3 regions of the Gudongella ferriphila genome follow, and region 1 is predicted to be linked to each of the others. Evidence: riboswitches for the same ligand, from Rfam matches in the RefSeq annotation. Region 1 holds a riboswitch; each other region holds the start of a gene.
What was found. A riboswitch is a leader RNA that binds a small molecule or an ion and turns the genes downstream of it on or off. The one in region 1 is predicted to bind cyclic di-GMP.
Positions count from the first base shown of each region.

Region 2: it holds a riboswitch for cyclic di-GMP, as region 1 does, so the genes downstream of both, ACKVDP_RS12785 (transglutaminase-like domain-containing protein) here and ACKVDP_RS05050 (SpaA isopeptide-forming pilin-related protein) in region 1, are expected to answer to the same signal.
Region 3: it holds a riboswitch for cyclic di-GMP, as region 1 does, so the genes downstream of both, ACKVDP_RS00200 (Flp family type IVb pilin) here and ACKVDP_RS05050 (SpaA isopeptide-forming pilin-related protein) in region 1, are expected to answer to the same signal.

Region 1 is NZ_JBJXRK010000005.1:17,797-28,552, forward strand. Features, by position in the region: gene ACKVDP_RS05045 (5'-nucleotidase C-terminal domain-containing protein) at 1-343, shown strand, start outside; gene ACKVDP_RS05050 (SpaA isopeptide-forming pilin-related protein) at 400-2,457, opposite strand; cyclic di-GMP riboswitch class I at 2,626-2,712, opposite strand; cyclic di-GMP riboswitch class I at 2,796-2,880, opposite strand; gene ACKVDP_RS05055 (5'-nucleotidase C-terminal domain-containing protein) at 3,026-4,726, shown strand; gene ACKVDP_RS05060 (DUF1659 domain-containing protein) at 4,847-5,068, shown strand; gene ACKVDP_RS05065 (DUF2922 domain-containing protein) at 5,103-5,321, shown strand; gene ACKVDP_RS05070 (YvrJ family protein) at 5,371-5,508, shown strand; gene ACKVDP_RS05075 (sensor domain-containing diguanylate cyclase/phosphohydrolase) at 5,541-7,376, opposite strand; gene ACKVDP_RS05080 (S-layer homology domain-containing protein) at 7,580-10,543, opposite strand.
Region 2 is NZ_JBJXRK010000038.1:4,308-15,063, forward strand. Features, by position in the region: gene ACKVDP_RS12770 (protein arginine kinase) at 1-582, opposite strand, end outside; gene ACKVDP_RS12775 (UvrB/UvrC motif-containing protein) at 584-1,063, opposite strand; gene ACKVDP_RS12780 (CtsR family transcriptional regulator) at 1,082-1,537, opposite strand; gene ACKVDP_RS12785 (transglutaminase-like domain-containing protein) at 1,609-2,391, opposite strand; cyclic di-GMP riboswitch class I at 2,406-2,479, opposite strand; gene fusA (elongation factor G) at 2,645-4,714, opposite strand; gene ACKVDP_RS12795 (cytoplasmic protein) at 4,891-5,229, opposite strand; gene ACKVDP_RS12800 (DNA-3-methyladenine glycosylase family protein) at 5,251-5,856, opposite strand; gene ACKVDP_RS12805 (nitrous oxide-stimulated promoter family protein) at 5,937-6,257, shown strand; gene ACKVDP_RS12810 (AI-2E family transporter) at 6,254-7,417, opposite strand; gene ACKVDP_RS12815 (D-cysteine desulfhydrase family protein) at 7,414-8,394, opposite strand; gene lepB (signal peptidase I) at 8,415-9,023, opposite strand; gene ACKVDP_RS12825 (DUF2500 domain-containing protein) at 9,042-9,410, opposite strand; gene ACKVDP_RS12830 (histidine phosphatase family protein) at 9,428-10,033, opposite strand; gene ACKVDP_RS12835 (GNAT family N-acetyltransferase) at 10,049-10,552, opposite strand; gene ACKVDP_RS12840 (4a-hydroxytetrahydrobiopterin dehydratase) at 10,697-10,756, shown strand, end outside.
Region 3 is NZ_JBJXRK010000001.1:30,225-40,980, reverse strand. Features, by position in the region: gene ftsH (ATP-dependent zinc metalloprotease FtsH) at 1-304, shown strand, start outside; gene ACKVDP_RS00220 (GLUG motif-containing protein) at 509-5,710, shown strand; gene mnmH (tRNA 2-selenouridine(34) synthase MnmH) at 5,932-6,966, opposite strand; gene ACKVDP_RS00210 (DUF1893 domain-containing protein) at 7,118-7,549, shown strand; gene ACKVDP_RS00205 (DMT family transporter) at 7,563-8,432, shown strand; cyclic di-GMP riboswitch class II at 8,537-8,620, shown strand; gene ACKVDP_RS00200 (Flp family type IVb pilin) at 8,753-8,926, shown strand; gene ACKVDP_RS00195 (A24 family peptidase) at 9,079-9,621, shown strand; gene ACKVDP_RS00190 (TadE/TadG family type IV pilus assembly protein) at 9,632-10,054, shown strand; gene ACKVDP_RS00185 (pilus assembly protein TadG-related protein) at 10,077-10,756, shown strand, end outside.

The DNA.
Region 1 (10,756 bases):
AAAGGCTGGAAATCTTGAGCTTCCTGTATCAGAGGATGGAAGAAGCTACAATGCCAAGGCGATAAATGCGGATGATATGATAATGCAGGGCTTGATTCCAGATGAGGTTCTAGCCGAGTATGGAATTGAAGTTGCCCCGATGGAGCCTGCACCTGAACCGGTTCCAGAGCCTACACCTGAACCACCAAAGGATGATATTGAGTATATAGTCAAGCCTGGGGACTGGCTGTCCAAGATTGGAATGGCTTATGGTGTTGACTGGAAGGTATTGGCTGAGTACAATGAACTTTCAAACCCAAATCTGATCTTCCCGGGACAGAAGATTATGATACCAAGAAACTAATAATTACAATAAAAGGAGGTTTCCCTCGAGGGAAACCTCCTATTGAGTGCTCCTAGTTAAAATCTTTTCTTCTTAAGAAACAATCCCAGTGCCATGAAAGCTGCTCCAAATCCTGCAAATACTGCTGGGTCGGAAGCTCCAGTTCTTGGAAGTGTTGCAAGTGGTGTTACTTCTTCCACAACCTCAACTTCTGGTTCTTCTTCAACAACTATTTCTGGTTCAGGTTCTGGGACAACTGTTGTTTCTGGCAATACCTCGGTAATTATTTCCTCTTCCTCTTCTTCAGGCTCTGGTCTAGGTCTAGGTGGTCTGTCATCATCCTCGTCATCCTGTGGTGGACGGAGTCTGTTGATAAATTCAACTTCCTCGGAGGAAGCATCTTCAACCTCCACCTCAAGATTATTGTTTGAGAAAAGTCTGAAGTCACTGTTGATTCTGACCTCCCTAACTCTGTAGAGACCATCCTCAAGATCATCAAAGGTAACGGTTCCATTGCCAAGGATTGATTTTTCTTCCTTTACCTCCCACTCTTCATCATCATTGAACATTTGAAGTTCGAAGTAGAATCTTGTGCTGCTGCTAATCCCGTTTCCAAATCTGTTCTGAACGACTTTGGTTACTTCGATTTCTCCTAGCTCAGGAGGTGGAGGAGTATCGTCCTCTCTTACATTTGTGAACATTACTTCATCCACATCCCCATTAGTTTCAAGAGTGGTTGTTTGTGGATTGTCAGTATCCTCATGAAGCATATATCCATCTGGAATATTTATTTCTGTAATCCTATATTCACCTAGTGGTAAATCTGTTAGTTTTTCAAATTCTCCACCTTTTAGGATAATAGGACTTTCATCGATTTCAACCCAATCAAATCCTTCATCATCATTTGCAACCTTTATTTCAATCTTGAATGTGAAATTGGTGTTGTCATCAGTTATTTCTTCGCCTTCCTCGTCAACCAATGCTTTGGATATCTCTATTTCTCCTAGTTCAGGAGGAGGTGGTGGTGCTTCTTCCAAAACATTTATCAACCAGATTACTTCCTGTCCAGTAGATTCAATTTCAATTGTTACTGTGTCCTTGTAGACCAAACCATCAAAATCATTTAAGACAGTATAGTTCTTGTTTCCTGATGTGGCAAAGATTGGATCTCCGTAAGTTTTACCTTCATGATCAATCTTTGTTTCTGAAAGTGTATAGGTTCCAAATGGAAGATCATCAAATACTACATGCTCACCATTTTCGTCTGGTTCGTTGATGGTTTTCTCTTCGTCATAATCATTTGGACCAGTCAGTCTTACTGTAAACTTACCGCCGTCAAGGGCTCCAACTATGCTTCCATTTTCCTTCATGATTCTCTTGTGAACAATAAGGCTTCCAAGTTCTTCATCTTCAGGAACCTTGCTGTTTTCAAAGCCAATCCTTACAAGTCCTTCTTCATCTTCTTCAACAGTTACGGTTACATCCTTTTCAGGAGTGTAGATTTCCTTCTGATCATTTGTAAGAAGCTCGACTACATCGTAGGTGCCTGGCTCAACATCCTCAAACAGTGCATATCCACTACTGTTAGTTGTGACAGGGCCATATTTTGTTTCATCATTTTGCTGTAATACAAACTTAAATCCTGCAAGGCTCTCTTCATCTTCCATGTCATCAATGGATTTCTCCACTCTCACATCAGCCTTCTCTGGTGGAGGAGGTGGGATAATCTCATCCAGTTCGAATGAATAATGGGATATTCCATAGGGTTCGTAGGGTTCATTTCCATTTTCATTCAAGGGTGCTGTAAGCCCAGATTCACTTGATCCCAAGTTTGTGTAAACTCTGTACATGGGGCCTCCTTTTATGGAAACCAGATCAAGTGACAGATTATTGGTCTCAAAGCTTAGCTCATCTCCAGATACCTTGAACTTAACCCAGTAGTCCGTAGGACCATCAACATTATTGCCATCCTCATCAAAATACCAAGTACTGGATTTGTTTGAATTTTCCTTGTAGGTGTAGCTGTCATTGCCCTCATAATCAATATACTCCGGCACAGCAAAGGATACATGCATGCTCAGTATCATCGAGAAAGCTATTAGAAACGTAAGCAGCTTGCTATACTTTCTCATCATTATTCTCACTCCTTTTCTTGTTTTTAGACTCTACGCTTGTGAGTCTATGTATCGCTTGTGCATGCAGTGGTGTTGCTTGAAATATTTATGTCTTCTTAATTCAACAGTTCATTTCCCATAGGCTTCATCTCCTTATAGTTATCCAAACAAAAAGCCGCTATGGATTAACATAGCAGCTGAACGGCCATACCCGATGTGGGCTGTAGACTTCAAGCTTTGCGCCCCTGACTTTCGACAGGTTTGCCTTTGTATGCTGTAGGCTTAATATTGATTTGGCAAATACATCCCAACACTTACAATTATTTCCTGATTGAATACGAAAAGCTGCCATGCTTTCACATAGCAGCTGAACTATCATAGCCAGATGGCTGTAGACTTCGAGCTTTGCGCCCCCTGCTTTCACAAGGTTTGCCTTTTTATGTTTCTCTCTTTACCTATTTATACCACCTATTTAAATGGCTAAACAAACATATTATTAAAACATATATTTAAAAAGGTTGGTAAAACGTTGTCATCAGGGGTATATAGTTATTGCGCATTAAAAAGATAAATTAAAGGAGGAGAGACAATGTTGAGAAACAAAAGAATCATCGGTATGGTAATGTCATTTGTACTGGTTCTTGGTCTGATGATAATGCCAGCCACGGCTTCATTCGCTGACGGACATGAGACCCTGACGATTGTCCATGTTAATGATGTACATGGAAGACTTGAAGAGAATGATTTTGACGGCACATTGGGTTATCCAAAGATGAAGACCTTCCTGGATGGATTGAAGGAAGAGAATCCAAACCTTCTGTTGCTTCATGCAGGAGACTCATTCCACGGTACGATCCCTGCCAACCTGACTGAGGGGGAGGCGGTTGTAGAGGTGATGAATGCCATGGAATTCGATGCAATGGTACCAGGTAACCATGATTTCAACTTTGGCTACGAAAGACTGCTTGAACTTAAGGCAATGGCCGAGTTCGACATTCTCGGGGCCAATGTGGTCAAGGAAGACGGAACCTCAGACTTTGACCCATACATGGTATATGAGATGGAGAATGGAATGAGAGTTGGAGTGTTCGGTATAGCCACCGAGGGGACCAAGACAAAGTCACATCCCAACAATACAATAGGAATAGAGTTCGCTGATGTTATCGAGACGGGAAATGCAGCTGTTGAGGCTCTTACCGAGATGGAGGTTGACCTTATAGTCGCACTTATACACCTTGGGATTGACGGATCGTCAGTTGACACAGCCTACACCCTGGCAGACAATGTTGAAGGCATAGACCTTATAGTGGATGGTCACAGCCATCATGTTACAGGCGAGGAGAGAAATGGTGCATATATTGTACAGGCTGGAAACTATTTGAGCCACATTGGAGTTGTAAAGGTATCCATGGTTGATGGAGTACCGGTATTCGAATCGACCCAACATCCGTATGAAGACCTTAAGGGGCTTGTGGCAGATGAGTATATAGCTGGATTGATTGAGGAAACCACTGCACCAATCGAGGAGATGCAGGAGGAGGTAGTAGGAAGCACTACTGTAGCCCTTGACGGTCTGAGAGACAATGTTAGATCAGGTGAAACAAACCTGGGTAATCTTATCACCGATGCCATGATAGTTGCATCAGGAGCGGATGTTGCCCTTACAAATGGTGGTGGAATCAGGGCAAGCATTGAAGCGGGAGATATTACCCTAGGTGATGTATTGACTGCATTCCCATTCACAAATGTATTAACAAACATTGAAGTGACCGGAGCAGAGCTTATGGCAGCTTTGGAGCATGGAGTCAAGGACTACCCTGCTACAGCTGGACACTTCCCACATGTAAGTGGAATGAGCTATATCTTTGATCCAAACCAGGAGGTGGGATCAAGAATAACCCAGCTTATGATAGGTGAAGAGCCTGTTGACATGGAAGCAACCTATACACTGGTAACAAATGACTTCCTTGCTGCAGGTGGAGACGGCTACACAATGTTCGAAGGCAAGGAAATCCTTGCATACTCAGGTCTTCTTTCAGAGGTTCTTGAAGCTTATCTAAGAGCTAATCCTGAGGTAAGCCCGGCAATAGAAGGCAGAATAGTTGCCCTTCCATTGGTTGAGACTCCCGAGCCAGCACCAGCTGACATAGCCTATACAGTTAAGTCAGGAGACTGGTTGTCCAAGATTGGTAGAGCATATGGAGTGGACTGGAGAGTTCTTGCAGAGTATAACAGCCTTGCAAATCCACATCTGATCTTCCCAGGCCAGATTATAATGATACCACAATAGAAAACAACCATAGTATATCTGAGGGGCGAGAGCCCCTCTAATTTTTTTGTCTTTTTTTGAATCTGCATAGGTACATTTTCCTCCCTTATGCAATGTAATAGGTAGAAGGGAGGTGAGACAATGGCGATAGAAGTTATGGCGGAAAAGAGAACCTTGAAGCTTGAGCTGGATGCCGGGATGGTAGACGGCAAACAGAGGATTTCTTCAAAATCCTACAGCAATGTCAAGCTGGATGCTACGGATGACAATATCCATGCATCTGGAGAGGCATTGGCAGGACTGCAGGAGCTTCCACTTATGAAGGTCAAGAAGGTGGAGGAATCTGTAATCACAAATGTTTAGTAAACGTAGGCTTTTCTAACAAGGGGGTGAAAGGATGGTAAAGACAAAGCTAGAAATGGACTTTCTGGATGATCAGAACAAGAATTACAGGATCAGCATCAATGAACCAAGAGCTGATATTACGGACATGGAGGTTTTTGCAGTAATGGATACACTTCTTGGTGCTGGGATTTTTCAGTCTAGAAACGGCGATTTGGTCGAAAAAGTGGGAGCAAGGGTTGTAACCACTACAGTTGATGAGATGACAGTTTAGAAATAGGGCCTCAGGGCCCTTTTTCCATATCCAGCAAGGGGGTGAAGAGGTGGAGGATATCTATTCCAGTGTTGCCAATCTTGGGTTTCCAATTGTTATCTCAGTCTATCTTCTGGTCAGGATAGAAGGGAAGCTGGACGAGCTCACAAAGAGCATCACTGAACTGGCTAATGTAATAGCAAAATAAACTAAAGAGTTGAAAGCTTGAATTTCAAGCTTTCAACTCTTTTGTGATAGTACCTCTTCCACAAAAACCTTGACCATTTTAGGATCAAGCTGTGTCCCTGCAGATTGGTTGAGTATCTGGATTGCTGAAGCCCTTTCCAATGGTTCCTTGTAGGGTCTTTCCCCTGTCAATGCTTCATAGGTGTCTGAAACCGCAATGATTCTTGACAGGAGTGGTATTTCCTCTCCCTTCAGACCTTCGGGATATCCTGTGCCATCCCATCGCTCATGATGATGGAGGACTATCTCCGCAAGATAAGCGTATTCGTCTGTGCTCTTTAAAATCTGATAACTGGCCTCAGGGTGCTGTTTGATAAGCTCAAATTCTGATTGATTCAAGGGCTCAGGTTTGTTTAAAAGTTCTGCAGGAAGGATTATCTTTCCAATATCGTGCAGTTCTCCCGCCTTTTGAACATCATCAGCTATCCTTCCACCATAGCCCATTGCAAGGGCTAGCTGTCTGCTGTAATCTGAGACCTTTCTCGTGTGATACATTTCCAAACCGTATTTCTTATTAATATTGTCCAATATGAGCTCAATGGTCTTTCTTCTAAAGGACTTTCCATCCTTGAGCTTGTTCCGGTACATCATAGAATCCGCTTCCTTCATAACTTCTTGTATATCCTTATCTGGATGATTTTTGATTGAGTACCCAATAGCCACTGAAACAAGTACTGAGTCAAGATCAGCTTCAGTGGCTGTTTTCTCGATTCTCTTCTTTATTTTTTCTGCATCAGAGCGATCGGTTTTTGGTAGCAAAATGATAAATTCATCTCCTCCGGTCCTTCCAATTATATCATCCTCACGACAGACCTTCTTTATAGCTTCCGATACAGACACTAGAACCTGGTCGCCAGTGTGATGCCCAAACGCATCATTTGTAAGCTTGAGGCCATTAACATCCAGCGTCATTATTGTAAAGGGATAGTTTCTTTTGGTATCCAGTCTCTTGACTGAGTCTTCAATATAGCGCCTGTTGTAAAGCCCTGTCAGGTGATCATGGAAACTAAGGAAACTAATCCTCTTTGATTCTTCTTTGCTTTGGGATATGTCCCTGGCAAATCCAACAACAAGGGAATGGTCGCTGTCAAAAAGAGAGGAAACTATCTCAATGTCATAGGTGGCGCCATCCTTTTTCCTATGTACTGTTTCAAATCTGTCCTTTCCTTCTGTAAGGATCCTATTAATTCGCTTCTCTATAGCTGTTCTGTTCTCGGTAATTTCAAGATCTTCAATATTCATTTTCAAAAGCTCTTCTCTTGAATAACCACTCATTTCACAGAATGCAGAATTAAAATCATAGAAATTACCATCCTTGTCCACCACCCAAAAGGCATCAAGAGAAGTTTCCAGGATGGCTCTTAGATATCTCTTGCTCTCGCTTAGTTCAAGCTCAACATTGTGACGTTTTGTTATGTCACGGATTATTGCCACGATTCCTACTATATTATGATTATCATCAAAATACGGCGATTTGATGATTTCAAGCTTAACCCTTTCTCCAGACGATTTCCTGCCCCAGATTTCATATCTTTGAGACTGGAGGGTTTGGAGTATCTGTCTATCCTCATCTACAAACCTTGCAGCTATTTCAGGTCTATGCAAATCATATTCCCTAAGTCCCATAATTTCATCAATGGATTTTCCAAGGTGATCTGCATATGCCTGGTTGCAGTGTATGTATACTCCATCCCTATTTTTAAAGAATATCATATCCTCTGTTGAATTGAGTATTGCATGGAACATAGAGGACTGTCCGAAAAGGGTGTCCTTGCTATACCCATTTGGATGATCTTTTGGTGTAATGGTTTTATATTCATTCGGATTCATTTGATTTCCTCCCCAGAGTACAATTTAAAGTTGTGATTGGAAAAAATAAATGTGTTATTACCATTATACTGTTAATTCCTCGGGGATTCACTATATTTTTACAAAAATGTCAAATGGTTGTCATGAATTTTGTAAAACTAAAAATGACGCCAACCAGTGTTAATGGTTGACGTCTCTTTGAAACATTATAAGGATTGGAGCACCTATAGGGTGTCTCTAGTTTGAATTGGTGATGATGGCAATACAAGGTTTCCTGAAAGGTCCCTTATATATGACGGTGAGTCAATGATCCTAACTGCATATTCCGACTGGATAGATTTGTTCTTGATTGCTATTACAATGGTGTCAGGGTAGCTTGACAAGAGGGAGGTGGAATACTCATCCTCACTGAGGATTCTGTTGTCAGCAAGTCTGATCACTTCAAGATCCCTTCTGTAAAGGCTCGCTCCGTCATCCTCAAGGTCCTCGCTGAATTCAATTTCCAGGCTGCCGTTTCTGATATCAACCCTGTTGCTTACTAGCATTGGCGACACTTCGTCATGAACATTGAAGCCTCCGTAGGCAACTCCTGTATCAATCGACGTTCGGATTTCGTTTCTTCTTACTATGGAAGCATCTCCATCCTCAATCCAGGTTACCGATTCCCCCAGGATTATTGTAACTACATTTGTTCCATCGGCTATGACCCTTGAGATGGAAATACCGTTGAAATCAAAGTCCTCAACATCCGCTTGGATGATAGGCATGTTGAATTTCACCTTCACAACCTCCGGCTCAGATAGAATAGCCTGTTTTCCTGGTATTGAACTGTAGTAATCCACAACCCTAGCCTCACCTGTCGAGCTTTCGTCAAATTCCAGGCTTAAAAGAAGGGGGTTTGTAAGGTTTCCTGCCTTGCTTCTTAGTCCCACAACCTCAAGCTTGGTGAGATTGTTCTTCATTCCTACCATGGTCTCCTTACCGGAGATGGTATCAGGAAGTGTTAGGGTTAGTGTCTTTCCTGTATCATTAAGGTATATGTTTGTTCCTGATGAAAGCGGAAGCTCCGATCCGTCAAAGGTCATCACATAGTTTGAGATGTAGCTTACACTTTGTCTATCCATTTCCTTGTCAAATTCCATTACGATTACATTGCCGTATCCTGTGTAATTTAGAAGTCTTGGTCTCTCAAGGTCTTTCATCTGAAGAGTGGTCCTGTAGTCCTTGATTGTGGTTCCTGACAGGTCCTTAACCCCTGTTATGTCAAGTCTTAGGTCTCCCGCAGGAAGTGTTGTATACAGCTCAAGGACATATTCCCTTCCGGAGCCTGTCACCTGTCTTATGAAGATATTCTTTCCTGCAGAATCCCTCAGGCTGTAGTAGGAGGTATCATCCGCCACCACATTCTTGTTGAAGGTGACCCTTATTGTCCTGCCATCCTCTGAGACAATGGCACTTAATACCTGCGGATCAACTGTTTCATCCTTTGGAGTAACTCTGAACTCCTTGATTTCCATCCTGTTTCCCCAGTAGTCTGAGAAAGTGTTGACATAAAGTGAAATTTCCTTAGTTGGTAGGGGCTGCTTCTCAAACAGTCCGATCACCCTATTTCCATCTATCAATATCTCATCAGCATAGTTGATACTGGTCCCTTCCCTTTGGAAGATATTGCTTCCCATCATTGTACCTGTTGGGTCGATGTTTTCTGAGAAAATAATCGTCACCCTTTCTGTGGTCACATTAATGCTGTCAACCTCAGGAGGAACTGTGTCCCTGTCAACCTTGAACTGTCTGTAATCTACATTCATTCTCTTACCTGAATAGTCCTCAAGTCCGGAAGTCTCAATTGAATATGTTCCTGAAGAGAGAACCGTACTTGCTGAGCTGTAGCTAAGTGTAATGTGGTTGTCCTTAAGCACCGGATTTCCAAGGGTGTTTGAGGTGTTGAAGCTGAAGTTGTTCATCGTTGGGATTGTTCTGATTGGCTCTGAGAAGTATATCCTTATTCCCTTGTAGCCAAGAACATCTATTCCGGTGACTTTGGGAGCTTCATTATCCAATGCTCCGAAGGCTTCATTCACATCCAGTGCTTCTCCTGATTCTGAAAGTATGTTTGAAGCTTTGATTGTATATTGGTTTCCGTCAGTCATGGTTCCGTTAAGTACCAGTACAATTGTCCTGTCGCTGTCTTCAAACCTTACCCTGTTGATTGTTCCCGCGCTGGTTGAATAGTTGTAGGTTGAACCTGCAAGTGTAGTGTCAACAGACTTGTTGAATTCCAGCTTTATTTCCTTAAGGTTGTCTGCGTAGGCATCTGTCAGATCGAATTTAACATTGGATATTCTGAATGATTTATATGATGTTGCCTTTGTTTCGGTGTAGTATCTGTATTCGTACTCTCCCAGTAGTAGACCGTCAACATCAAAGCTGAAGTCTCCGTCAAGGTCCAGTGGGATGTCAAAGTCCTGTGAGCTTCCCTGGGAGGTGGATTTTGGTCTTATGTTAAGTCTGAGTTCATCCACTTCATCGTCATGTACCCTTCCGCTGAATGTGACCTTGTTGTTTTTTATTACCATGGACTCCGTAATGTCGATAGGATTAAGTCCGAGCATAGCAGCAAGGGGAGTAGTTTTCCCCTTGACTTCTATTGCGAGTGCATTTACAATCATTGCAGCCACCTGTCCTCTATTGAGTGTGGCATCCTTTGAAAAGCTAAGTCCTTTCATAATTCCAAGATTTTCAGCTAGAGTAGGTACACCGTGCCAGTCCTTTGCTTCCTCGTTGTAGCCAAGGGCTCTTAGCAGGACTGTTTGGAATTCGTGGACAGTAACTCCTTTCTTGATGCCGAAAGTCCCATCATTGTATCCTGATATGAGATTTTGATTCTTGGCCCAAAGGATGTAGGGAATATAGAACTTATGCTCAGGTTTTAAATCGAAGAAAGTGTTGTGTGAACCTGAATAAATCTCAGCTTCATCTTCCTGTCCGTAAAGCCGTGAAATAAGTACCACCATCTGCTCCCTTGTAAGACCCTGCTCAAGCATTAGGTTTCCCTGAAGGTCACCCTGGAGTACTCCAAGATCCTTAAGGAATTCACCCTCCTTTTGGTAGGGGCTTGCTGCTGAAACTGGTGCTGCCAAACCCAGAAGCATTGTTAATGCAAGGGCTAAAGACAATATTCTTTTCATGGAATCAATCCTCCTTGTTCTTTATTCCTTATAAATGTATTATACATTAAATATGGGGCTAAAGATATTACAATTGGGTTAAACAGTAGGGAAAGGGAATGTCTGTACAATATGGTAACTATGATTGAAATTAATGATGAGCTGGAGGCAAAATAAAGCAAAAAAATTAGGAACAACCGAATGGGAATAGGTTCCAATTGTTATAATAGTATG
Region 2 (10,756 bases), on a different contig from region 1:
TATTGTAAGCCCTATCTTTCTTAGGGCGTTTATTATGCTGCCAATGTGACCGGTCATTGTAACTCCGGGAAGATGCAGCATCACAGATGCTCTCAGGCCGGTACCGGTGTTTGTGGGGCAGGCTGTAAGATATCCGTACTCCGTGTGGTATGCAAAATCAAGCTTTTCCTCCAGAAGGTCGTCTATCTTGGAACAAAGCTCCCATCCACCCAGAAGGTCCAACCCAGGTAGAAGTGTTTGCAGCCTGATATGATCCTCCTCGTTGATCATAATGGTGACCCGCTCATCATCCCGCATGAAAAAGCAGCCCTTGTCTATTTGTTCCAGAAGTCCAGGGCTTATGATATGATTCTCCATAAACCTTACCCTTTCACGATTTTCCATTTCCCTTAATCGATAAAGCTTGTAATCTCCATCTGGAAACTTCTCATCAACGGCATTGATTATCTCATCTGCGGTTTCCTGGGCCTGTTCCCTTGTGGAATATAGGGGAAAGACCTCTTCCCGAATGTTTCTTGCCACCCTAAGTCTAGTGCTTACAACTACTGGGTCATATTCCTGCGGATCTAGCCAAATTGTCATCCTATTCACCTCTTTTGTCTGAATCCATAATGGTTCTGATTCTCTTTATTTCATCCCGCAGCACAGCAGCTTTCTCATATTCCTCTTGTTTTACCGCTTCCTGAAGCTCCTTGTCCAAGCTGTCGATGTCCTCCTGGTGTCTGACCATTGAGTAGCCTCTCTTGGGTATCTTCCCACTGTGCTTTGTGTGACCGTGTATTCCACGGATGACATTGGAAAGCTCCTTGCCGAATGCGTCATAGCACCTTGAGCACCCAAGCTTTCCAGTGGATCTGAACTTCTCATAGCTCAATCCACAGTTGGGGCATTTTGTATCCACCGTAACTCCCTCAAATAACTTGTGCAAGGGGAAATGCTCCTGAATGTCCTTTTGGATACCGGCTGCACATACCTCACATAGATGATGGTCTTCCATAACTCCGTTTATGATGCTGGTGTAGTGAATCTTAGCTTCCCTATCATTGCAGGATTCGCATTTCATAGTCTGTCACACTCCAATCTATTTAACCAGAACCAGCAGTATGTTCCTTAAGACAGATGCCCTGATTGCATTTCTGTCACCAGGGTCACAATTAAAGGCTCTATCGCTTACAGCAGCCTTTATGATTTCAGCCTCCCTGCCGGAAATAACCTCTTCCTCCTGTAGGGCCACAATGATCTCATGGGCCTTGTTTTCAGTGAGTGATTCCCCAACTATATTCTGAATGATATTGTTAAGGCTAATGTCTTCCTGGAGCTTCACTTTTACAATTTTAATATACCCACCGCCACCTCTTCTACTCTCAATATAGTATCCTTTGTAAGGGGTAAATCTTGTGCTAAGGACATAATTTATTTGTGAGGGGGCGCATTCAAACTGACTTGCAAGCTCATTTCTCTGTATTTCAACCACACCGTCCATCTCATCGATGAGCTCCTTTAGGAACTGTTCGATGATGTTGCTCAATCCAGCCATGTTTATCCCTTCTTTCTGACTTTGACTTTCTTTGTCTTTTACCCAAAAAAATTAAGCCCTAACAGGCTTAATTAATATTCCCTAACTTTTTGGTATTCCATTTCACTCTTGACCATCTTAACAGTCATGTCATTCTGGTAGTACGCAGCATCAAAGGTGGTGTCGATTATGATCCAGCTTCCGTTGATATAGACCTCATTCCATGCGTGATAAACATCTACTCCCGCAGCGTATCCCTTAACCAGCTTGGTTGGGATTCCCTGAGATCTCAAAAGTCCTGCAAAGACCGCCGAGTAATCGTAGCAGATTCCCTGACCGCTTGTTATTGTCTCGTCGATTGAAGGAATGTAGGAATCATTGAGGTAATTGATCTTCTCATAATCGTATTTGATGTTGTTTACCATATAATTGTATGCCTTAAGCATCTTTTGGTAGTCGGAATCAGCATCAGCAAACAACGATGCGGCCAACCCTTCCATCACTGACTGGTCATTCCAATAAACAGGCTGACTTGATGTCAGGTATACATTCTCATTCCACTCTGATATGTTGGTTTCTGATTTTCCAAGAACCTGGTACTTGTTGCCCTCAATATTTTTCAGAAGCTTCACAGTATAGACTCCTTCTCCCAGCTGAAGGGGGATGAACTCCTGTGTGCTGTTCATGCTGTAGAAATACTTCTCAGTACCCTTTTCCACCATGACTCTCATATTGCTTCCGTATGCCAAACTGTTTATCATAAGCTGATTATTGTCTATAGTTGTAACGCCGAAGCTCTCAGCAGCATTTGATGTCCCAATTATTCCAAACAAAAAAACAAATACCAATAAAAGGCTCAATACTCTCCTCTTCACGTGTAAACTCTCCTTTCGGTAGCTGGCTGCCTTTTCAGGCCCTATAGCTTTGCGTCCCTACCTCTCGATAGGTTTGCCTTTGTCGTTTGACAGTACACAAAAAGGGGCTGCCTTCTTGCATTTGTCATACTAATCATTCTTGCTAATATTAATTTACACAATCATTATACCACAATATAATCAACTGTAAACCTTTATTTTGCAATAGTTACATAAATTTTCAGCCCGGTATAAAACCGGGCTGATCAATTGGCTAATTATTCTCTTTTTCAGCTTTTGCCTCAGCAATGATTTTTTCAGCTATCATCTGAGGAACCTCTTCATATCTGACAAATTCCATTGTAAAGCTTCCCCTTGCCTGGGTCATTGCCCTTAAATCGATTGCATATTCAAACATCTCTGCATGTGGGGCCTCCGCTATGATCTTCTGGCTTCCGTCAGCCTGCTGCTCCATACCGAGAATCCTACCTCTACGCTTGTTCATGTCTCCCATGACATCGCCCATGTAGTCCTCAGGTATCTTGACCTCTACCTTTACGATAGGCTCAAGAAGTATTGGCTTTGCCTCTTCCATACCCTTCTTGAAGGCTATGGACGCTGCTATCTTAAATGCCATCTCGTTTGAGTCAACGTCATGATATGAACCATCAAACAGTGTAGCCTTGATGTTTACGACTGGATAGCCTGCAAGAACTCCATGCTCCAGGGATTCTCTTACCCCTTTTTCGACAGCTGGCCAGAAGTTTCTCGGAACTGACCCGCCAAAAATTTCCTCCTGGAATACAAATTCCTCTTCACAAGGCTCAAATCTCATATGGACATCTCCGTACTGACCTGCTCCACCTGACTGTTTCTTGTGCTTACCCTGTACGGTTGCAGTGCCTTTTATTGTCTCCCTGAAGGCGATCTTTGGACTCTTAAGAACCACATCAACTCCAAAATTAGTCTTCAGCTTGTCAACTATTACGGTAAGCTGCATGTTGCCCTGTCCACCAATAAGCAGCTGCTTCGTTTCTGTGTTTCTCTCTATAACAAATGTAGGGTCCTCATCTATCATCTTGTTTAGGGATGTACCGATCTTCTCCTCGTCACCCTTGTTCTTTGGCTCAACTGCCATGAACAGTGTTGGCTGGGGATATTTTATTGTCTCATAAAGTGTCTGATTGTTCTTGTCACAAAGGGTGTCACCGGTTTGGGTGTAGGCAAGCTTTGATGTTGCTCCAATGTCCCCTGCCATAATCTCTGAAATCTCCACCTGGTTCTTACCTCTAAGAATGAACAACCCACCTAGCTTCTCCGCCTTTTCCTTGGTTGAGTTATACACTTCAGTATCCTTTGTGAGCTTTCCTGAAACAACCTTGAACAAGGTAAGCTTTCCAACGAAGGGGTCAACAATGGTCTTGAAAACAACTGCTGAGAAGGGCTCGTTTACATCAACCTTTCTGATTATCTCCTCTCCATCCTTGGTTCCCTTTACGCTTCCAACATCTGCTGGAGACGGAATGTATCTTTGGATAAGGTCAAGAAGGAAATCAACCCCCATTGCCTTTTCTGCACAGCCGACAACAAGTGGTACCAGGGTTCCGTTTGAAACGCTTCCCCTTATTCCCCTCGTTATCTCCTCCTGGGTGAACTCTTCACCCTCAAAGTACTTCTCCATAAGCGCCTCTTCGGAAAGTGCTATCCTTTCCATGAACAACTCTCTATATTCATCAACCTTTGACTTTTGGGCATCGTTTAGAGGAACTTCCTTCCTGTTCTTTCCATCGTATTCATAAGCAACTTCATCTATAAGATTTGCAAAGCCATTGAAACCCTCTCCAGTTGTGTTGGGGTATGCAAAGGGAACTATCTTGTCCCCAAATTGGCCTATCAGATCCTCAAGCAACTTATCAAAGTTGATATTTTCCTTGTCCATTTTATTTACGAATATGATTCGCGGTGTGTCGTACTTCTCAAGGTTCTTCCATGCCTTCTCTGTCCCTACCTCAATTCCCGAGGAAGCGTCCACAAGAAGCACTGAACCTTCACTTGCTCTTTTAGCTCCATACATTTCACCGATAAAATCGAAATATCCTGGTGTATCCAGTATATTGAATTTGGTATTATTCCATTCTACCGGGATAACTGCTGTTCCGATTGAGACGTGTCTGGCAATCTCCTGCTTGTCAAAATCTGACATTGTGTTCCCGTCTGTAACCTTTCCCTGTCTTGTAGTCACACCTGTTGCAAATAGCATTGCTTCTGTTAAAGTGGTCTTACCATTACTGCTGTGCCCGAGTAGGGCTACATTTCTGATCTTTTCCGTTGAATACGCTTTCAAGATACATTCCCCCTAACTAGAATTTTAAAAGATATGATAACCTTTTCAATTACTGCAATTTTCAAACAAGTTTAAATTCTACACCTATTCATTATAACATGAATCTTTTGTTTAATCAAAATATATTTGAGGTCAAAAAAGCACCCCAAAGGGGCGCTTTATGGCGTTTTCTCGGTTTATAGGGTAATGATTTCGTACCCATCCTTTATGTAGTCCTCCATGGCCGGATGACCTTCAAGATTTCCTTTTATTGGTATCCCTACAGTCTCGTTGAACTCCAGAACTCCCAGCTTTGCAGAGCACGCCTTGCAGATGCAGTCAAACAAACCCATTTCCTTTGCCTTGAGGTATGGCTTGTTCTCACCCTTTTCAAGCTTGTCTATCAGGGTGACTGCCTCGCCCTCCATTATGATCTTTACAGGATATCCCTTCTTGTGCAGGTCCATGGCATTGAGTACCAGGTGCATAAAGCACATCTCATCTCCTCTGAATGCGAAAAATGCAATCTTTCTCATGTTATTTCCTCCTTTCAAACATCACTGATTTGAAGCTTCCTCCCAAAGATAAAGTGATGCAACGGTTCCGTATGGGGTGAACAGCTCCCTGAAATGGGGATGCAGGTCTTTTTTGATCTCCTCCAAGCCGTAAGCCCTCTGAAGTCCCCGCCTGATTCCCAAATCATCGAAGCTTAGGACATCCTTCCTCCCAAAGGAGAAGATTAGCATCATCTCCGCAGTCCACCTTCCAACACCCTTCAAGCCAACCAGGCTTTTTATTATTTCCTCATCTGGAAGTTCCTTGAGCGCTTCAAAGTCAACAGCTCCGTTCAGAACAGCTTCAACTATACCCTTGATATACCCTGCCTTCCTAAAGGATACTCCGCATTCCTGAATCTCCTCCAGGCTTAGTCCACCTATGCTGTTCACAGATAGCTCACCAGCCCGTTGGACCAGTCTCCCTTCCACAGTCTCAGCAGCTTTTGTGGAGATCTGTTGACTTATTATGCTTCCAACAAGGGCTGAAAAGGGGTCGGAATTGACCTCCCTTTCTATATGCCCGTGCTTTTCAATCAAGCTCTTCATAACCCTATCTCTAGCTGCCAAATATTCCTTTTCCTGTTTTCCGTACTTGAAATATTCCATCCCCTACTCCTTCTATATTCAATTTAGGCTGCCAAAATGCTATAATAACCATATATCCACAATCCAAGGAGGCTTTCACCATGGAAAAATTCACTGCTGGCAAGAAAATCACAAGAGAAAAGGAAATAGTAGCCCTTATGATTGACCTCTACTATAAAGGCAGCCAAAACTCCCTGTCAAAGGAAGAATACCTTGACCTTAAGGACTACTGCCTAAAAAAGCTTGATTCCTGCGTCTTTGGTGAAGACAAGAGCTTCTGTTCCTCCTGTAATATCCACTGCTATGATAAGGATTACAGGGAAAAAATCCGTTCCGTCATGAGATACTCAGCACCCAGGATGCTCTTTTATCATCCAATAATCATGCTAAGTCACATGAAGACCTCCCTAAAAAGATCCTAGAAGTATTCTCTGGTCTCTATTGGAAGACCCTTCTTTGCCAACCGTCTTTCCACATTGTCCTTTATTATGGAGTAGACAAACACGAAAAGGGGTACTCCAATGATCAGTCCTATGAAGCCCAATAGCTTTCCTGCCACAAGAAGTGAGAACAATATCCAAAATGCTGATATCCCAAGGGAATCACCAAGGATCTTTGGCCCCAGGATATTGCCATCAAACTGCTGAAGCAATATGACAATCACTATAAACCAAAGTGCCTGAATAGGTGAAACAATTGCTATAATGAAAACTCCCGGAACCGCTCCGATAAATGGCCCAAAGAATGGGATAATGTTTGTAACCCCAATGATAAAGGAGACAAGAATTGGAAATGGCATTTGGAATATCATAAGGATAATGTAGGTCAAAATCCCTATGATAAAGGAATCCAGGATTTTCCCGCTCAGAAACCTTCCAAAAATTGTATCGGCCCTTCTTGCAAGCTCCAAGGTCCTGTTCGCCCTGGGTCCATGGAAAATGGAGTAGGTCACCTTTCTTCCAAGAGCCCTGAACCTGTCCTTGTCAAAGAGCAGATAAACGGAAACTATTATACCTATTGCTATGTTCCAGATGCTTGCAAGGACCAGGCCTACGATACTTCCTATAACCGGAATAAGACCTGTCACAAATCCCAAAGTGTTGTCAAGCACTCCATTCCACCAGTCAACAATATACTGGAGATAATCCTCCCTGATATGGAGACCCTCAATCTGTTCTATCACCCACATTGAAATGCTGTCGAAGTTATCTGTGACCAGGGTCACAAGCCTTGCAACAGATGCAATAAGCTGGGGTATTACAATTATTGCAAAAAGGTATCCAATTGTACCCACTATGGCGTAGGTAAATATTATTCCAATGGCCCTTTTAAGCCTTGGCATATTGACTTTTTTCATCAATGGATTTGTAATCACCTTTTCAATTATCTCAAGGATGAAATTGAAGAGGTAGGCCATCACTGCACCTATTATTATCGGCTGCAAGGACCCAAGAAACGTCGACACCTTTTCACTAAATACTGCAATATCAGAGGCGATCAGATAGAAGACTATGCTTAGGCAAATAACAACCAGGGAATATGCAGCTATTGTAAGGTATCTAACATTCCATTCAATCTTCATATTCTGCCTCTCACCTCCCGTGTCCAGCCAAAGATTCCCCCTGTATGTATAAACAGGATGTTTCCATACTTATCCAGATTTCCCGCTTTGATCTCCTGAACCAATCCATACATTGCTTTTCCAGTGTATACCGGATCCAGGACCAGGCCTTCAAGTCTCGCAAGCCATTTGATGAACTGAAGCTCCTCATCCCTGCTGAGGGCATAACCAAGACCAGGGTAACCATCAATGATATTGATATCTTCTTTCTCTATCTCAAATGGAATTTCCATGTACCCTTTCATTTCCTTCAGCAGCTCCACGACCCTTTCCCTGAAGTACTCTGCAGTAGAGGAGATATTGATTCCAAGTACGTCCCTCATCCCTCCATCCATCCTGTTTCCGGCATAGAGGCCTGCAAAGGTTCCACCTGAGCCTACAGTTGCAACAATTGCATCAAACTTAAAGCCCAGCTCCTTTTCCTGTGCTGCAATTTCATTGTAGGCATTAAGGTAGCCAAATGAACCAATCCCATTTGATGCACCAATTGGAAGAATATAGCCTTTTTTACCATCCAGATCAATTTGAGCCTTCAACCCCTCCATAATCTCATCTAGGGAATTTTCAAATTCCTCTGGGGTGACAAACACAACCTGGGCACCCATAAGGGTTTCAAGGAAAAGATTTCCCTCACGATCCTCCTTATCCTCACCTCTGAGCACAAGGGTGCAGCCCATTCCAAGCTTGGCAGCAACGGCTGCCGTTGCCCTGGCATGATTTGACTGTATTCCCCCGCAGGTGATGAGATGATTGCAGCCACGGTCAAGAGCCTCCTTAGCTGCGAATTCAAGCTTTCTCACCTTGTTTCCAGATACCTCCATCCCGGTCTGGTCATCTCTTTTTATCCAGATGTTCTTGCCCAGCTCCTGGCTAAGTCTTTCAAGCTTTTCAATTTTTGTCGGCAGATTTGCCAATCTTATTCTTTCAGGCATTTTCATAACGATACCCCCTGGATTTTTTAGTCTATTGATCCAAATTTGCTGAATGGAAATATTCTAAAGGCAACCTTGCCCTTAACCTGCTCAGTGTCAACAAAGCCAATAACACGGCTATCAAGACTGTTCTCCCTGTTGTCCCCAAGGACAAACAGCTTCCCTTCCGGTACGCTCCAGCCAGTCTCCCCACTGGAATAGGTCATCTTGTCAATGTATGGCTCATTGAGCCTTTCACCGTTTACAAATACCTCTCCATCTATGAGTTCCACCTGGTCTCCTCCTACAGCAATCACTCTCTTTATAAGGAGATTCTTTTCTGCAGCTCCAGTTAGCCTGAACCTTAGGCTGTTTCTGATGTCACTTATCTCGTTTATCATGTTCCTAATCAGGCCCTTCTCTATGGGATTCTTGTCAAATATGATCACATCTCCCCTTTCAGGGTCTGTGAAGAAGTACCCCACCCTATTTACTACAAGCCTGTCACCCTGGATGAAGGTTGGCTCCATTGACTGCTCCATAACCATTGTCATGGAAACTATGTTGGATATTATAAAGAGTGCAACCAGCAGCGCCACCACAAGGGATGATATCCAGCTGAAAATCTCACCCATGATACTTTTTCCATTACCCATATATTTCAGTCCCTTCAGTTATAAGTCAGTAAATCTATCAAAGCTGTGGAATCTGGTTCCTTGAAAAACCAACACTCCCGCATCACCTTCAACCATCATTCCATATTCCTTTCCCTTTACCTGAAGCTCCAGTCTGTCCCCGCTGGCAAACTGAAAGGTAACAAAGTAGCTGGTATGTCCTGTCCCCATGTGATGATTGTTATGGGTGTTTGCAGACCTTCTGAAATTCTCTCTTTTTGATACAACTGTAGCGTTTACATTAAGAATCGGTTGATTATTGTTCTTCTTCCAACCAAGCAGCCCTTTAATCACCGTAACTGCAATAACAGCAAAAATCAGCAAAAAGAATATAGGAAAAAGCATAAACATTAAATTAAACCCACTCATCTAATAACCTCCATCGATCACTTGTGAAAATGAGATGTATCCCCTTCCAGCTCAAGAGCCCATAATTCTCCACTTTTCCTGAATACACTCAAGGAAGTTCCAGGAAAAACATCAATCTCGGAAATAGTGCCCCTGGGCAAGCCCTTAAGGATGGTCACCAAGGCCTTTATTGTGACACCGTGAGCCACAATCAACACATTCTCCCCACCGGATTCCACAATAACCTTAAGACCCCTTTCAACCCTGTCAAAGAGCTCCTCAATGGTCTCTCCTCCGCAGGATTTGTACTTCATTGGATTTGTCATGTAGTTGTTGAACTCCTCAAAGTATTTCTTCTTGATGTCAACAAGTCTCTGACCCTCCCAAAGACCGAATCCGATTTCCCTTAATTCCATGATCTGCCTGATTTCAACATCCTTGCCGTCCTTGATAATTTCAGCGGTCTTTACCGCCCTGTACTGGTCGCTTGAGTATATGATGTCAAAATCAATATCCCTTATTGCATCCCTCAATCGCTCAGCTCTCTCCAGCCCCTTGGGTGTAAGCGGGGAATTCATCCAGCCCTGTAGTCGCCCTTCAGTGTTCCACTGGGTCTGTCCATGTCTTGTTATATATAATCTCAACTCTCTTCCTCCCTGTTAAAATTCCTCTGCCAAATCCACCAAGGCCTTGTCACAGACCCTGTAAACCGTCCATTCATCCATGGGGATGGCCCCTATGCTCTTATAAAAGTCGATGGAGGATTTGTTCCAGTCAAGACACCACCACTCGAATCTTCCACAGCCCCTTTCCAGAGCCAGCTTTGCAAGGTAGGATAGGAGCAGTTTCCCGATGCCCCTCCCTCTCATTTCAGGCCTTACATAAAGGTCCTCAAGATAAAGTCCCGGTCTTCCCAGGAATGTTGAAAAATTGTGGAAGAACAGCGCAAAACCTACTGGCTCTCCCTTATATTCTGCAATTACGACCTCAGCAGCCTTTCTGACAAAAAGACTCTCCCTTAAGATCTCCTCAGTTGCCACAACCTCGTGAAGCAGCTTCTCATAGTCAGCAAGCTCCTTTATGAATCTAAGTATCAGGGAAAGGTCCTCTTTCACTGCCAATCTCAAGGTAACATCCTCAACTCTTGTTTCAATTCTATCCATCAAGCCATCTCCTCCCAATTATTACTCAATTAAGTAAATTATATCACAAGGACGAGCTTAATTGGCAGCTTAAATAAACACTATTTCAATAATTCTGGCTATTTCTGGGTAACAATAGGTTAGATGATAAAGGAGGTGTTCAGTTTGAGCGATCTTTCAAATAAAAAGTGTACCCCTTGTGAGGTTGGAGCAATACCCCTTCAA
Region 3 (10,756 bases), on a different contig from region 1:
GGCAATGGTTACACGATATGGAATGAGCGGTGAATTTGACATGATGGCCCTTGAAACCCAGACCAACATGTACCTTGGAGGGGATTCCTCACTTACCTGCTCCGCTGAGACCTCATCAAGGATCGATGCAGAGGTCCTGAGAATCATCAAAGAGGCCCATGACAAGGCCAAGAAGATTCTGGAAGAGAATATGGACAAGCTGAGGGAACTATCCAATTATCTTCTTGAGATGGAGACCATAACTGGTGAGCAGTTTATGGAGATATTGAATAAAACTGAAGAGAATGAAGAGTTAGGTGAATAAAAGGATGCCGGCAGATTTCTGCCGGCATTAGTTTTTGTCATGAAATGTGCCAATTATCGTCATTGCCAAATGTATATAACCTAACATTCGATTTATGAAATATTATAATATATAAGATGGGTGGGTTATGAGCAATTTATGGGAGTAGATGCTCATTATTGCTAGAAAATAGGATTTAATGGAAATGTTAGGGAGGTATGGGCAATGTATAAGAAAATATTAAGCTGGTTATTAACGTTCGCAATGGTTTTCTCAATGCTTGGAGGAGTTGGGCAAGTGGCATTTGGACAGTCATTCAATGACATTAGTGCCCACTGGGCAAAAGATGACATTGAAGAGTGGTCTGGTAAGGGGCTGATTAGTGGCTACGAAGATGGCACATTCAGGCCTGATGACAAAATTACAAGAGCCGAGTTCGTAAAGTTAATAAACAATGTCATAAGCATCAAAATGGAAGAGTCAATCTCATTCGTGGATGTTGAGGAAAGAGATTGGTACTTCAGAGATTTAAGAAAGGCAATCTATGGAGAATACATAGCAGGCTATGAAGATAATACCTTCAGGGCGAATGAACTGATAACAAGACAGGAAGCAGCCGTAATATTGAAAAATTTAGTGCAGCTGGAAGAAATAGAAGGGGATGTTCTTGGAAAATTTGTCGATACTAATAACACACCTGACTGGAGCAAAGCAGCACTTATCCTTGCGGTACAGAAGGGATACTTGACAGGCTATACAGATGGCACATTGAAAGCCTCAAATTATATTACCAGGGCAGAATCAGTCAAGGTATTGGATAATCTATTTGGGATTATTTATAATGAGCCTGGTGTGTATGGGCCAAGCTTGGACCAAGGAAAGCTGGAACTAAAGGGAAACCTTACTGTTTCGGTCAATGACGTAACTCTACAAAACATGATTATAGATGGAGACCTTTACTTGGCAGAAGGCATTGGAGATGGAGATGTTATCCTGGACAACATAACAGTTAAGGGAGAAACCATTGTAAAGGGTGGGGGAGCAAACTCAATCATAATAAGAAACTCATCCCTACAAAATCTACTGATAATAAAAAAGGATGGTAATATTAGAATAATTGCACAGGGCAGTACTTCAATAAACAATACCTACCTTCACTCATCAGCAAAACTGAAAGGAGAAGAGCTTAATAATAGCTTTGGAGCTGTTGAGATCATAAGAGTAACACCTGGAGTGGCAATTGAGCTTGAAGGTGGTTTTGAAAAGATAGATTTATTAGCAAACGCAGATATTGAGATAAATGGAAAAAGCGAGTTGCAGGAATTATACATTCACAAGGATTTGGAAAATGTTTATATTCAGGTGTCAAGAGACTCCACAGTTAAAAAATTGTATGCAAATTCTGAGATTGAAGTGGTTATCAGAGGGGTTATAATTGAAGCACTAGGAGAATTTGCCAAAGCTTCAAGCTATGATATCAAGCTTCCCGAGAACCTTAAGCCTAAGTCAAGCTCTGGAACTTCAAGGCCTGCTGCACCCAAATATACTCTGGCATTAGACATTGTTCCAGCAGGAGCTGGAACAGTAATTGGTTCTGGAAGTTATGAAGAAGGGACCGAAGTTAACGTAAGTGCAAATGCCAATGACGGATATGAGTTTGTTGAATGGAGAGAAGGTAAAAACCTTTTAACCACCTCATCTGCATTTAGCTATACAACAACCTCTGAAAGCAAAACCTTCACAGCGTATTTTGAATCAACCGGAGAATTTGCGGGAGGATCCGGAACAGAGGAAGATCCTTACAGGGTGGCAAATCCTGAACAGCTTAACAAAGTAAGGGATCATCTGGACAGTCATTTCTTACAGATTGCCAATATAGATTTAGGAGTCTCACCCTGGAATGAGGGGGAAGGCTGGCAGCCAATCGGTGAGTGGTCAAATGGACTTTCAGGATCATTCGATGGCAATGGCTACATCATAGAAAACCTGACAATTGATTATGAAGGCTATGAAAGCTATAAAAGCCTATTCCAAGAGCTGGCACCAGGTGGGATCATAGAAAATGTACAGATGAAGGGTGTTGATGTTAAGGGAAATAGTTATGTAAGTGCCCTGGTTGCCTATCAGCGAGGTGGAGAAGTTCGGAACTGTTCAGTAGAGGGAACCATAATGGCCAACAACAATGCAGGTTTGTTGGTAGCTGGTAGTGATGGATTAATAACTGGAAGCTATTCATCAGGCTCTGTAATCGCCCTGGATATCAATGGTCAAGACTACTATTTCGGTGGACTGGTTGGTCGAATGTCAAATCCAAATGCTGAGATTCACAATTCATATTCGACTGCGGAGGTATTTGGAGACCATACAGCAGGTGGCTTGGTTGGAAACGCCTGGGGTCATTCAATAAACAATTGCTATTCCATAGGAAAGGTTACAGGATATGCCAGGACAGGAGGACTTGTAGGACACAAGAGTGAAGATATGGAGGTCAACAACAGCTATTGGGACATCGAAACCTCGGGAATAGATTCTTCAGCAGGAGGTGTCGGCTACGTAACGTCGGCCATGATTAAATCAACAAACAGTGTTCCTATTTACACTGATTGGGATTTTGAAAACATCTGGAATATAGATGAAGGAAATTCTTATCCTTATCTGAAATGGCAGAGCAGTGAAAATATACCTTATCCTCCAAGCCCCTTTGCGGGAGGATCTGGGACGGAAGAAAATCCATATGAAGTTGCTACTGCAGAGCAGTTAAATGAGGTCAGAAATTATCTGGACAGTCATTTCATACAAATTGCTGATATTGATCTGGGGGTTTCACCATGGAAGGATGGAGAAGGATGGAATCCAATAGGATCAGGGTCAGCACCCTTTGAGGGAAGCTATGATGGTGACGGGTATTCCATAGAGGGACTGTATATCAATAGATCTATAGGAAGATACCAAGGCTTGTTCGGATATGTTGGTTCATCAGCAGTACTGAAAAATATGGATTTGAGTAACTCCTATGTTTCTGCTGACCAGTACACTGGAACCTTGGTTGGCTATAACGCTGGTGAAATTTCAAACTGTTCCTCTTCCAATGTTGAGGTACTGAACGGATGGGATTATGCAGGTGGACTGGTAGGCTTCAATTCTGGTACGATTTATGATTCATCCACAACAGGAATAGTTAAAACCTCTGACTTCAATGCAGGAGGCTTGGTTGGAAGCAATTACGGTGTAATCGAAGATTGCTTCAGTGAAGCCGATTTGGCTCCTGTTGATGCTGCATCTGGTGGTTATCCATATCAGATGGGAGGTTTGGTAGGATATAACAGTGGTGGAACCATAGAAGGCTCCTATGCCAAGGGTGATGTCACCGGTTGGAAAACAATCGGGGGACTTGTAGGTGAAAATTTTGAGGGCTCAGTGATAAACTCCAATGCGGAAGGAAATGTTTCAGGGAATGAGGAGTATATTGGTGGCTTGGTTGGCATAAATGGATACAATAGTATAATTAGAGACAGCTATGCTACAGGCAATGCCAATGGAGTATATTATGTAGGTGGCTTGGTGGGCTACAACAGCTCCCTGGTTGAAGGCTCACACCATAGGATTGGGACTGTATCAGGATCAGAGAGGGTTGGTGGATTGGTTGGAGACAACAATGGAACCATAGCCGAGTCATATGCGGAGAGCAATCCATCAGGAACTCAATATGTCGGTGGTCTAGCGGGCTACTCAGGGTATGGTGAGATTAGGTTCACCTATGCGTCTGGAGATGTATCAGGATCTAGTCAATCAGTTGGAGGCCTAGTTGGTTCTGCACAGGATACAGCTATTAATGATTCCTATGCTATGGGACCTGTCACAGGAGGAAGTTATATTGGTGGTCTTGCCGGTTATCTAAGTGTTGGCTCTTCAGTAACCAATTGTTATTCAACAGGTAGGGTTAATGGAAGCTCCTATGTTGGTGGCTTGATAGGCTCCAAGACAACCGGTGGTACTGTCCCAACAGTTGATGACAGCTATTACAACTCTGAAACATCATATCAGTCAGACAACTCTGGAAAAGGAATGCCTAAGACAACAGCAGAAATGCTATCGCTATCAACCTATGTTGGTTGGGATTTTCCAACTGAGTGGACTATGAATCCAACAGACAATGACGGATATCCCGCTTTATATTGGCAGGGGTTTGACCATGAGGGAGAATTTGCAGGTGGTTCAGGGACTGTATCCGATCCATATCAAATAGCAACAGCTGAACATCTGAACAATGTGAGAAAATATTTGGATGCCAACTTCATTCAGATAGAGGACATTGATCTGGCGGACTATGTTACCACTGGTGGAGATTATTACAATGACGGTAAAGGATGGGAGCCAATAGGTTCTACTCTAAATCCTTTTACGGGTTCATACGATGGAGACAATGGAAATATAACAAACCTCTCGATCTCAGGTTCGGATAGTAGAATAGGACTTTTTGGGACAACTTCAGAAACTTCATTTATTCATGATTTGAATCTAATTGACGTGAGTATTGATGGGAGAGAGTTTATAGGTGGTATCGTTGGAGTCAGTTATGGAACTATTGAAGCGTGTTCTGTAACTGGAACAATTGAGGGAATAATGAGTGTTGGAGGCATCGCCGGCTGGACAAGAGATGGAGAAATTAGATTATCTTCAGGATCTTGTACAATAGCTAATAAAACACCAACTCAGGGAAGCCGATTGGGAATTATAGTAGGTGACAATGAAGCCGCCATCATCGAAAGCTGCACAGGAAGCGGTATTGTTCAAGGTATAGGTAGTGTGGGTGGAATCGTTGGACTTAATCGGGGTAGCGGTGAAATTCGGGACTCTTTTTCAGATGCAACCGTAACAGGTACTACCAATTATGCAGGAGGTCTTGTAGGAGAAAGTCAAGGTACTATAAGCAATAGTTACTCCACTGGAAATGTTTCTGGTGGTGGATATGTAGGTGGACTGAGTGGCTATAATAGTGGTACTATTGACAAAACATTCGCATTAGGATTTGTAGAAGGATCTGATAACTTTGTTGGTGGCTTGGTTGGAATGAATGACGCTTCAATTAGCAATTCATATGCTTATGGTAATGTTATCGGAGATCAGTATGTTGGAGGATTAATAGGAATACACGGTTACTATAATAGTTCGAGTGCTTTATCCAACTGTTACTCAACCGGAGTTGTAAACGGAACATTCCGATGGGGAGGGTTAGTTGGCTATAAAGCTTCTGCCAGTACAGTTACTTCAAGCTACTGGGACATTGATGCTTCAGGTATTACCTCATCAGCAGCTGGCATGGGTTATACATCTTTACAGATGACCGATTCATCAAATTTCGGTGGATGGGATTTTGTTACAGTTTGGGATATAGATGAGGGCATTTCCTACCCTTATCTTAGATAAAGTGGAATAGCTAAAAGCAGCTGACAAGTTTGTCAGCTGCTAATCTTTTACCTTAATCTTACTGATTTCATCCTTAACTGAACCACTGTTTGACTAAGCAAAAATACTTGATTATGAGATATTAGTTTTTAGATTTTTTATCTATTGTTCAGTGTTCAATTTTCAATGTTCATTTGCCTCTTAGATATTACCTCTTACTTATTACCTTACCCTTCAACTTTCTACTTTCCACTTTCGACTATAAACTTGTTTATAAGTATTTCCGCACTCTTTTCCGGCTCCTGGTTCTCAACATGAAAAACATAATTCTTGGGATTATGCTCATACATGGGATCATAGTATTCAATCATAAGGTCTCTTGCAACAGACCGGTAATCATTCTGCCTTACCAGCTCAATAAACTGGTCAATTCTATCGTTACCGAGTCTCTTTCTAAGGTGATTAAGAGCCTCAATCAGCTCGTGGTCCGTTTCATAAACATAATCTCCTACGATGTTCTCAACCCGGATATCCATTGGAGCTGTAATCTCAACATGGATTCCGCTACGGATCTTCTCAAAGATATAATCGGGAATTACTGAGCGGCCGATTCTCTTGCTTTCTCCCTCAGTAAAGACCAGATTTCCCTTCCTGTCCTTCAGCTCCTCATACAGCAGGGCCTCAAACATCTTCTGGGTATTGGGCTCACCTAATCCAACAGCTCCAAGAGTTGAGCCCCTGTGGTTTGCACAGCCCTCAAGGTCCAACACATCAGCACCTTTGGCCTTAAGTGCCTCAAGGACCTGGGTCTTGCCTGTGCCGGTGTTTCCGTAAAGTACAATCAATTCAATATCCTTTGCAACCTCAGGCAGCCTTTCGTTCACATATGCCCTGTAGGCCTTGTAGCCACCCTGAAGCTTCAATGCACTTATATGAAGGCTCTGCAGGAAAGCCACAACACTTCCGCTCCTGAAGCCTCCCCTTGCACAGAAAAACACAAGATGCTTGTGCTTCTTGTTGATTTCAAGCAGTGTCTTGAACATGTCAGGAAGCCTTTTGGCCACTGCCTCCACACCGATCATCTTGGCCTCATCAACGGACAGTTGCTTGTAGGCTGTTCCCACAATGGCCCTTTCCTCGTTGGAGAACAGGGGAACATTGATTGCTCCAGGAATGGTCTCCTGGGCATACTCATCTGGGGTCCGTACATCTATTAGAACATATTCATCGGTTTTCAGTTTTTCTTCCAGCTCGCTGTATGATATATCAGGATACATAATCTACCTCATCTTTCGGATATTCTTTTTGTACATAATATCCTATTATATAGGAAGTGGGAGGAAATAGTAAAGTATCTGGGGAAAACTGTTTCATATTTAACCCTATTGATGTAGAATATATGAAGAACATAATGGAGGAGATGAAAAGTTGGAAGGAATCAAAATAGCAAAAGACCATATGGAAAAGAATGACCTGAAAATGGTTGTATATAATAACGGAAAAGTTGTAGCACAATCAACGGACAGAGGCATCAAGCCTATTTATGATGTCTATACAGAGAGCTTTGAGGACCTTGAGGGAGCCTTTGTGTCAGACAGGATAACAGGAAAGGCAGCTGCCATGCTTCTTGCTGAGGGTAGGATTAGAGGAATCTACACAGACCTAATATCTGAGCCGGCCTTGGAGATTTTCAACCAGAAGGGAATAGCACTGGAGTACGGGAAAAAGGTTCCTCATATACTAAACAGGGATAAGGACGGAATGTGCCCAATCGAGACAATATCAAGAAATGTCCAAGGCGTGGGTGACCTAATAGAGGGAATAGAGGAGTTTTTTGTGATTGTGGGCATGAAAAAATAAAGGTGGTAGACTGATGAATGGGGACAGATTAAGAGCAATAACATATATTGTCATAGCAGCCACCCTTTTAAGTACAGGTGGGATAATAATCAAGTTCATTGATCTTCCTCCCATGACAATAGCAGGAGGCCGGGCAATCTTTTCAGCAGCGGTGGTATGGCTGTATGTAAGAAAGCCAAAATTCACCTTTTCCAAGGCCCAGGTTTCTGGAGCCCTATGCTACTCTACAATGATCACTGCTTTTGTTATCGCAAACAAGCTTACAACAGCAGCAAATGCCATAATACTTCAGTTTACAGCACCAATCTGGGTTGCTATTCTTAGCGTCTGGATTCTTAAGGAAAGGATTCGCTGGTATGACATTGCTGCAATTTTTTCTGTTGCAATAGGAATGGTCCTCTTCTTCCTGGATGATGTATCTGGAGGAAACTGGGCAGGAAACATGGTAGCAATCGGAAGCGGGGTTGCCCTTGCAGGAGTTACAATTTCACTGAGGTTCCAGAAGGATGAAAAGCCTGTGGAGACAACACTTCTTGGTCATTTGATAACAGCTGTAGTGGGAATTCCATTCTTGATCGGATTGTCATATACAACTGGGGATATTGTAGGATTGTTTGTTCTTGGAACCTTCCAGGTGGGCATAGCCTATATTTTCTATTCCCTTGCAGTCAAGCATCTGACGGCCCTTGAAGCCATTCTGATTATGTTTCTTGAACCGATCCTAAACCCAATCTGGGTGTTTCTTATTGTAGGGGAAAGACCAGGACCTGTATCTCTGCTTGGAGGGGCGATTGTACTTGGCACTGTCATTGCCAGAAGCCTTTTGGCAAACAAAATGAATCAAATCGAGGTCCGTAAATCTGTTAACCATCAAATTGAATAAAATTTTCATAAAACTGAAATAAAATTGAAATAAAATCCATATAAAACTGAGACCCCGTTTACAACCACAGTAGCGGGGTATTATAATCATAAGTAATTATACATGTTTTATTTGGGGGCCTCGATCTATTAAGATTATTTGGACGTCTTCTTAATAGGGAGCCAGTGACGTAACCGACCGGGACAAAAATTGTTTTGGTCTTTTTTAGACCACAATACTTTAGTGGGGTGGTTGGATGAAGTGAACGATGGTTAAGGATTTGAATTGTACGGGAAAGAACATAGGTAGTGGAGATAATTACATGAAAAGGAGGAAAAATGATGATGAATCTTATGATGAGACTTTGGAAGGATGAAGAAGGACAGGGAATGGCTGAGTATGGATTGATAATATTTGCCGTTGCTTTGGTTGTTCTTGTTGGATTAGCAGCATTTGGGGGAGCGTTAAGTGAATGGTTTTCAGAGTTATGGGATCCAAGTTTGCCAGGTGGATAGAATATATCTCAAATTATTAGTTTAGTATAGTTGAAATAAAAACCACAACAGCAAGAAAAGTTGCTTTGCTGTTGTGGTTAAATCTCGAAGAGTATGACAAATGAGTGTTTATTTCACTTGATAATACGGATAAATGGAGAACGGTGAATTAAATGTTAAATACGACTTTGCTATTAATATTAGTGACAGTTTCATCGTATCATGATGTTACTTCGAAAAGAATCCCCAATTTTATTACAATACCAGTAATACTTTGGGGTTTATTGACATATACAGTATTTGATGGATATGCAGGATTGAAGTTTAGCGGACTTGGGTTTCTGGTAGGATTAGGAGTTTTCCTGGTACCCTATATCCTTGGAGGAATGGGTGGTGGAGATGTAAAACTAATGGCTGCAATAGGAGCACTAAAAGGTTGGAGATTTGTTCTTTATACAACTGTCTACACAGGACTTGCAGGCGGAGTTATTGTAATACTAATACTTATCAAGGAAAAGAAGCTGTGGATAACATTAAAAAGAGTTGTTGCAATTATACTAAAACCGATTATTTTTATTATTACATTGACCTTCAACAGTGATCTGTTGAAACGAGTTAACAACTGGCTTCTTAAAACCCAGGTAGACTGGGAGAAGAGATACATCCCCTATGGAGTGGCCATAGGGATTGGGGCAGTAATTTCTTATTTTATATGAGGTGAGTTGGATGTTTGATTTTTGGAAATTTAAAAGAGATGAACAAGGTCAATCTTTAGTTGAATTTGCTTTAATCCTACCCGTACTATTACTTCTTTTGATGGGCATAATTCAGTCTGGAATAATATACGGTGGATATGTTGCTGTCAGCAATGCCGCTAGAGAGGGAGCTAGAATTGGAATTGTTGAAAAGGATAAGAATAAAATGATTCTAAGTATTGATAATGCATTTGATGATTCACCCTACTTGGAAAAAGGCGAGATTACAATCGATCCAGCTAATGGTGTTTTCGTTAATGGACAGTCGTTAAGTGTAACGGTTGAGGGAAAAGTTCCAATTATAGTACCTATGATGGAACGCTATTTTGAAGATGGATTTTATACAGTTTCCAAGACTTCAGTAATGATGGTAGAAGGTTTTAGAGAAAATTAGATGAGTTTAGGGAGATGAAAACATGTTTAGGAAAAATCATATACTATTCAATAGAATTAAATCGTTATTTAGTGATATTGAAGGTCAAGCAATGGTGATGGTTGCAGTTTTCATGGCAGTACTTCTTGGATTTGGTGCTTTTTCTGTAGATATGGGGAATCTCTATGTTCAAAGAAGACAAGCTCAAAATGTAGCCGATGCTGCAGCTCTTGCAGGCACATGGGTTATCGATGGGGGAGACCCAAAAGTTAAAGAAGTAGCTGGAATATATGCTGAAGATCACGGTATGGACAAGGATGATATTGATGCATATATTGTTGATGATAAATTTGTTGAGACCATAGTTAATAAGAACCATGATGTCTATTTTATGAGGTTTTTTGGATTTAATAGCAAGCTAGTTACAGCAAAAGCAAAAGCAACAAGAACATCTATTTGGATACCCGGACATAAAGATGTATTGCCTCTTGGACTGATAGGATGGGAAGAAATCTTCTATAAAGTGATAGCTGATGATTTACAAAACAAGGATGATTTCTATGAGTTGTTCAAGGACAATAAGCATGAGCTAAATTATGAGTTTGGTCATAGACCTGGGATCTTAAAGAGCGACGTAAAGAATTTCCTGCTTGATAAGTATCCAACAGCTGTCATATATGTTGAGCAGGGGGGAAAAGATTTCTCAATTCCCGATGATGAGAC